One region of the Arthrobacter flavus genome, then DNA from elsewhere that is predicted to be linked to it. Evidence: riboswitches for the same ligand, from Rfam matches in the RefSeq annotation. Region 1 holds a riboswitch; the other holds the start of a gene.
The links. A riboswitch is a leader RNA that binds a small molecule or an ion and turns the genes downstream of it on or off. The one in region 1 is predicted to bind thiamine pyrophosphate.

Region 1 (3,399 bases):
GGGTATCTGGTTCGCCTGAGCCCCAACACGCCGGATTCCACCCGGGGCACCGGAAGGTGCCTCGGGTAACCGGTGTTGTAGCGTAGTCCCATGACTGAATATCGTAGACTCGGCAACTCCGGACTGAACGTTTCAGTGGTGGGGCTCGGGTGCAACAATTTGGGCCGCGCCGGAACGCCCACCGAAACGCAGCGAGGCACCAACGCCGTGATCGGAGCGGCCATCGATGCGGGAATCAACTTCTTCGACGTGGCCGATTCCTACGGAAAGACCCCCGGCCTGAGCGAGGAAATGCTGGGCAAGGCTCTGGTCAAGAACCGCGACGACGTGCTCATCGCCACTAAGTTCGGCTTGGACCTCAAAGGCGCCAATGGCCCTGATTGGGGTGCGCGCGGATCGCGCCGCTACATCATGAAGGCTGTTGAGGCTTCATTGCGCCGTTTGGGCACTGACTGGATTGATCTGTACCAGTTCCACGCCCCGGACCCGCTGACGCCCATCGACGAGACCCTTTCGGCGCTGGACGCCCTCGTCACCAGCGGCAAGGTCAGGTACATCGGCCACTCCAACCGGGCCGGCTGGCAGATCGCCGAGGCCGAGTTCGTGGCCCAGCTCGGCGGATACACCCCCTTTATCTCGGCCCAGAACCACTGGAACCTCCTCGAGCGCTCCATCGAAGCCGAGGTTGTCCCCGCAGCCGAAGCCTACGGGATCGGCGTGCTGCCCTTCTTCCCTCTGGCGAATGGCCTGCTGACCGGCAAATACAGTGCCTCGAAGGTTCCAGCGGGCAGCAGGCTGACCCACTCCCGGACGAACCTGCTCGACGGCGCCGACTGGAATCAGCTGGCCGACTTTGGAGCCTTCGCGAGGGCCCGTGACCTGACCGAACTCCAGGTAGCCTTCTCCTGGCTGGCGGCCCAGCCGTCCGTCGCGTCAGTGATCGCCGGAGCCACCAAACCGGAGCAGATTCAACAGAATGCCGAGGCTGTGTGCTGGGTCCCGTCAGAGACTGAACTTCAGGAACTGGACCGGATTTTCCCCCGGGTCGTCTAGAACCGGCGACCTGCGCCCAGGGCCCGGCGAGGGCATTAGTCAGTTCATCACCAGCCCGCCATCAACGACCAGGTTCTGCCCGGTTACGGACCGGGCCCAGGGCGAGGCGAAGAAGAGCACGGCGGCGGCGAATTCCTGCGGAGTGGTCACCCGACCCAGCGGGGTTGATGCGGCGATGTAATCGAAGACCTCCTCGGGGGTCGCGGCGCTGGCGTCAGTGGTGCGCAGCAGACCCCCGGAGACCATATTGGCGGTGATGTTGTGGGGTCCAAGGTCTTTCGCCAGGGTTCGGGTCAGCGAAAGCAGTGCCGCCTTCGCCGCTGTGTAGTCGTGGTAGGGCACCACCGGGTTCTGGAACAGGTTCGTGCCAATGTTGATGATGCGCCCGAAGTGGTGCTGGCGCATTCCCGGAAGTGCCGCCTGCGTGGTGTTCAACCCGGCCCTGACGCTGCCAGCGAACTGGGCACTGAACTCATCCCAACTGATCTCCGCCGCGGTGGAGCGGGCGTCCCCATTGAAAGTGAATGATGCCAGCGCGTTGTTCACCACTGTGGTGACAGGAGCTCCGAAGTGCACCCGCGCTCGTTCGAGGAGATCGCCGACCTGCAAAGGATCCGTCACATCCGCTGCTGCAGCCAATGCCCGTTCCGGGCCGATCTGGGCGGCGAGCTCGTGAGCTTGGGCTGCGCTGGCCCGGTAGTTGATGATGACGCGGGCGCCTTCGGTCGAGAACGCCTCGACGATGCTTCGTCCCAAGCCCCGACCACCTCCGGTAACCAGGACAATCTGTTCGGTGAGTTTCATGGAGTACCCCGTCTGAAGTCGTGTGAGAATCGGGGCGAAAAGACGCATGAACCGACCGAAAAGACCGGATGGACATCCCTTCGCCAGTCCGAACTGGATCAGGTTCGACGGGTATGATCTCAGCCAGCAAAAACCGGCACCCCGTGTCGCTCCTGACACAGTAACCGGCGAGGAGACCGTCCCGCTACCTGGCAGGACTGGCGCGGGGATTTGTGGAGGTCTGGGGCGCAGCGGTTAGGGTGGTGACCATGGCACGGGGTGCTGCTCACCAGGAGCAGCTGAGAAGTGACACCCGTTGAACCTGATCTAGTTCGGACTAGCGAAGGGATGTCGTGGATGACTGTTCGTCATGCATCATCTGATTGTGCTCGACTGCTCGAAGAATTACGGTCCACCACCCCCTTGGTCCAATGTGTTACCAACGCGGTGGTGACCAACTTCACCGCCAATGTCCTCCTCGCGGTCGGTGCGGCGCCGGCCATGGTGGATATTCCCTCGGAAGCCAGGCAGTTCGCCTCCGTCGCGTCGGGAATCCTGATCAATCTGGGAACTCCCCAGCGGGATCAGCAGACGGCGATGACCGAAGCCGTGGTGGCGGCGAATGCCGCCGGGACGCCGTGGGTGCTGGACCCCGTGGCCGTCGGATTCCTCTCTGTCCGCACGGAGCTGGCCGGTCAGCTGGCGGGGCGGAGCCCGAGGATCATTCGGGGGAATGCCTCCGAGATTCTCGCGTTGGCGGGTGCGGGCTCTGGTGGGCGCGGAGTCGATTCCACCGACGATCCTCTGGATGCTCTACACGCGGCCCGGTCACTCTCGCGGTCGACGTCGTCGGCTGTGGCCATATCAGGCGCCCACGATCTCATGGTTGGTCCCGAGGGTGATGCCGTTGTCGTAGCGAACGGGCATGCCTTGCTCACGAAGGTGACGGGTGGGGGCTGCGCGCTGGGCGCCGTCATGGCTGCCTTCGCCGCTCTAACCGACGACGCCGTTCTCGCGGCCACTGCGGCCACGGGTGTATACACCCTCGCAGCGGAGCAGGCGGCGGCGCGGGCACACGGACCCGGGAGCTTCGCCATCGAATTCCTCGACCGGCTGGCTGCCGTGACACCCGACGACGTCGCCTCCGGTGTGAATCTCCGTGCGGTGAGCGTATCGGACAGCGCGCGATGAATCGATGGAACGAGGCCGTGACCTTTCGGGACCGGCTGTCCCTGTACCTTGTGACTGACACTGGCCTGTGCCAACCTACTCCGGTAGCCGACGTCGTTGCAGCGGCGGTGGCTGGCGGCGCGACCATGGTTCAGGTGCGCGACAAGAACGCGTCAACCAGGGGTCTGCTGCAGTTACTCCTCGCGGTTGCCGAATCGGTTGGATCGATTGTCCCCGTGTTGGTCGACGACCGGGTTGACGTCTTCCTGGCTGCTCGGGCCCGCGGAGCACAGGTCGCCGGAGTGCACGTCGGTCAATCCGACCTGCCCGTCCAGTTGGTGCGGTCAATCGTCGGTCCGGGTGCGATCGTCGGCCTCAGCGCTGCCACCGGCG
Region 2 (3,399 bases), on a different contig from region 1:
CCTCCACCTGGCCCCCACGCACCGGCAACAACCCGGCGAGGGTCAGTGCGAGCGTCGATTTTCCGCCACCGTTGGGGCCTACGATGCCCAGGGATGAGCCGGCGTTGAGGGTCACGTCAACGCCGTCGAGCACCGCGGGCCCCCGCTTGGCCCGCGCTACTGACAGTCCGCTGGAGGTAAGCAGCTCCTCCCCCGGTGAGGGCAGCTGCGTGGGAACCGGCGGCTGATGACCGGGGATCCAGACTCCGGCAGCCGCCAGCCGTGCCCGGGTTGACGCATTGGTCAGTACCGTGTCCGGGGGGCCGTCGGCGAGGATCCCGCCGTCGGCCGCCAGCACCACCACCCGATCCACCACATCGGCCCACACCGCCACCCGATGCTCGACGACCACCAGGGTGGCGCCGGTGCGGTCCAGGACGCGCCCGACGGCGTCCCTGACCTCCAGCACGCCAGCCGGGTCGAGATTGGCGGTCGGCTCGTCAAGCAGCAGGAGCCCGGGCTGCATTGCCAACACCGCTGCCAACGCGAGGCGTTGCTTCTGACCGCCGGACAACGCACTGGTGGACCGGTCCAGCGGCACCTCAAGACCCACATCGTCGAGCGCACGCCGAACCCGCTCCCAGATCTGATCGCGCGGTACGGCCTGGTTCTCGGCGCCGAAGGCCACCTCGTCGCCGACCCTGGCGAGCACAATCTGAGAGTCCGGGTCCTGCAGCACCAGCCCCGCACGACCACGCACTTCGCCGGGAGGCCGGCCGTCGAGGGTGAGGGAACCGTGCTGTTCGCCCTGCCCGTCATCGCCCAGGACACCTGCCAGCCCGTGCAGCAGGGTCGACTTTCCGGACCCTGACGCGCCCAGCAGCAACACCCGCTCCCCGGGCGCCACCGTCAGCTCAATGTTCCGGACGGCCGGGGTTTTCCGGCCGGCGTGCCGCCAGCTCCAGCCTTGCGCGCTGATGCTGACGGCCGACGGCGTGTTTCCGTGGTCTGCCATACCGGTTAGACGTCAGCCGTTCGTCCGGAGGCGAAAGCCGACAACACCCCCGTTTTGGCCAGTGCACGGACTGCCAGCCAGGACAGCAGGCCAGCAATAATCACGCCCGAGATCGAGGCGAACACCACGTACATCAGCTGCCATTCGACGGCCCAGAGGGCGTTGTAGAGGATGTTCTCACTGATCGCGAGAGCCAGACCTGCGCCGAGCCCGGCGAGCAAAGCCACCCCAAGGTTCCACTTGCGGTACAGGAACAGGAGGAAAATCAGCTCGGCCCCGAGGCCCTGGATGGCCCCGGAGAGCAACGTGGTCAACCCGAATTGGGTGCCGAGCAGCGCCGAAACCGCCGCAGCCAACACCTCACAGTAGATGGCTGCTCCGGGTTTCCTGATGATCAGACCGCCCAGCACCCCCGCGATCAGCCAGCCACCCGTGTACAGGCCAGCCAACGGAGGGAACGCTCCGGTCAAGGCGGCGATGCCCGTGTAGCCGGCGGACCAGGCGAAGAACACCACCCCGACGGCGACCGCCACCACCGAGGCCACGACGATGTCGACCACGCGCCACTGATATCGGCCGCGCAGCGTCTGAGTGTTTTGAGTTACTGCAGTTGATGAAGCCATGTGAATTTACCTCCTGAGGTACAGGAGGGGAGGGTATCCGTGCCCATGGCGGGTGCCATCGGCCGGGCACCCTGAGATACTCGACTCCCTTCGCCGGTACTAGCCGGATCAGGTTCGAGGGTCTGCGGTAGGCCGCACTCTCAGCGCCCGTCCACCTGGGTGGACGGCGCTCCCCTGTCGTATGTTTAGCAACTTCAACTCTACACCTGAGAGGTTCCTACCCACCACGGCGGCCGGAGTGGGCACCGGCCGCTTGGGTGCGCCTCACCTCAACAGGAAACGCTAGGCTTGAGAAAAGAGCCACCATCGAAGGAGACACCATGAATCAGCTTGTGAAACTGCTGGGCGTAGCATTGAGCCTCGGCGCCGGCATCGCCGGAGCCAAGCTCGTGGATTTCATCTGGCACAAGACCACCGGCAAAGCGTCACCGAAGGATGAGGATGGACTTGAGAACAGCCTCCGTTCCGCCGTCGCGTTCGCGCTGATCTCCGGCGCCGTCCGCGCCGTCCTGCAGGTCCTGACCAACCGCACCACGCAGCGGGCAGCCAACCGGTTCGCGAAGACCCGCGACCTGACGTAGGTCTTACTTACGTCTCGTCGGGGCGCTCGGTCGGATTCCGACCGGGCGCTTTCTTGTTGGCGGCTTTCTCCACTACCTCGTCCAGTTCATCCATGCTGAGCAGGTCGCGTCGCAGGTGTTTGGTGCGGTATCCCGCCCGGCCCACCATGTGGGCTGAGACGGGGACGGTCAGGAGCATGAAGATCCAGCACAGCAACAGGACCGGGATCAGTGCCCAGCTACGCATCTGCAACCCCAGCGCCAGAAGGAACAGCAGCAGTCCCAGTACCTGCGGTTTGGTTGCCGCGTGCATCCGGGTGAGGAGGTCCGGGAAACGGAGCAGCCCGACGCCGGCAGCAACAGACATCAGCGCCCCACCGATCATGAGAACGGCTGTCACCACATCAATGAGAGTGTCGCTCATGTCCTACTTCCTGTCCGTGACGAACCGGGCGACGGTCACGGATCCGATGAATCCGATCACCGAGATCGCGACCAGAAGCACAATATTGTCCAGGTGCCGGTTCACTGCCATATCCACGGCTAGCGCTCCACCGATGATGGCGAGCAGCACGTCGATAGCGAGCACCCGGTCCAGGATCGAGGGGCCTCTCGCAATCCGGTACAGCGCGCACAGGGCAGCGAATGAGAGCAACAGTCCCACAATGATTACGGCGCTGGTCATTTCCGGATCCCCTCCTCACGCTCTTCGTTCTCCTGATCGAACCGGACCTCGGTCTGCAGCAGCGCCAGATCATCCCGGGTTCCCATAATCCTGATCAGCCAGGCTTCAGTGGCCCGCACATCGGCCCTGATTTTCGCCGCGCCCTCGGGCGTCTTCACATTCAGGCAGTGCAGGTACAGGGTGGAGGTAGAACGGTCCACCTCCACCACCAGCGATCCGGGGATCAGAGACAGCGCGTGTCCGGTGACTGTCACCAGCAGGTCGGACTGGCTCCGAAGCTGCACTGCGACAACCGCGTTGACAAGCCTCGGGCCCTGCGTGAGCGAGAGCCAGAACACTTCGAAACTCGCCACCACGAGCTTGTACAGAAATCGTCCAATGAACGGGACCGCATACAAGATGTTGAATCGGCCGCTGAGCTCTACCGGCGGCAGGTACAGCAGGTTGGCCACAGCGTAGGCGATCAGGCCGCCAAAAATGAGGTTCCCCGGGCTGAAGTCCTGCCACAGTGCACCCCAGACGATGACCAGCCAGATA

Region 2: another riboswitch for thiamine pyrophosphate. It lies ahead of ABD059_RS11655 (ECF transporter S component); the one in region 1 lies ahead of ABD059_RS16855 (3-oxoacyl-ACP reductase).

Annotation. Positions count from the first base shown of each region.
Region 1 is NZ_BAAAIJ010000059.1:394,561-397,959, reverse strand. It holds gene ndk (nucleoside-diphosphate kinase) at 1-19, shown strand, start outside; gene ABD059_RS16860 (aldo/keto reductase) at 91-1,053, shown strand; gene ABD059_RS16855 (3-oxoacyl-ACP reductase) at 1,093-1,857, opposite strand; TPP riboswitch at 1,916-2,011, opposite strand; TPP riboswitch at 2,102-2,202, shown strand; gene thiM (hydroxyethylthiazole kinase) at 2,194-3,027, shown strand; gene thiE (thiamine phosphate synthase) at 3,045-3,399, shown strand, end outside.
Region 2 is NZ_BAAAIJ010000047.1:343,016-346,414, forward strand. It holds gene ABD059_RS11650 (ABC transporter ATP-binding protein) at 1-994, opposite strand, end outside; gene ABD059_RS11655 (ECF transporter S component) at 1,000-1,617, opposite strand; TPP riboswitch at 1,686-1,803, opposite strand; gene ABD059_RS11660 (DUF4235 domain-containing protein) at 1,938-2,198, shown strand; gene mnhG (monovalent cation/H(+) antiporter subunit G) at 2,206-2,601, opposite strand; gene ABD059_RS11670 (MrpF/PhaF family protein) at 2,605-2,862, opposite strand; gene ABD059_RS11675 (Na+/H+ antiporter subunit E) at 2,859-3,399, opposite strand, start outside.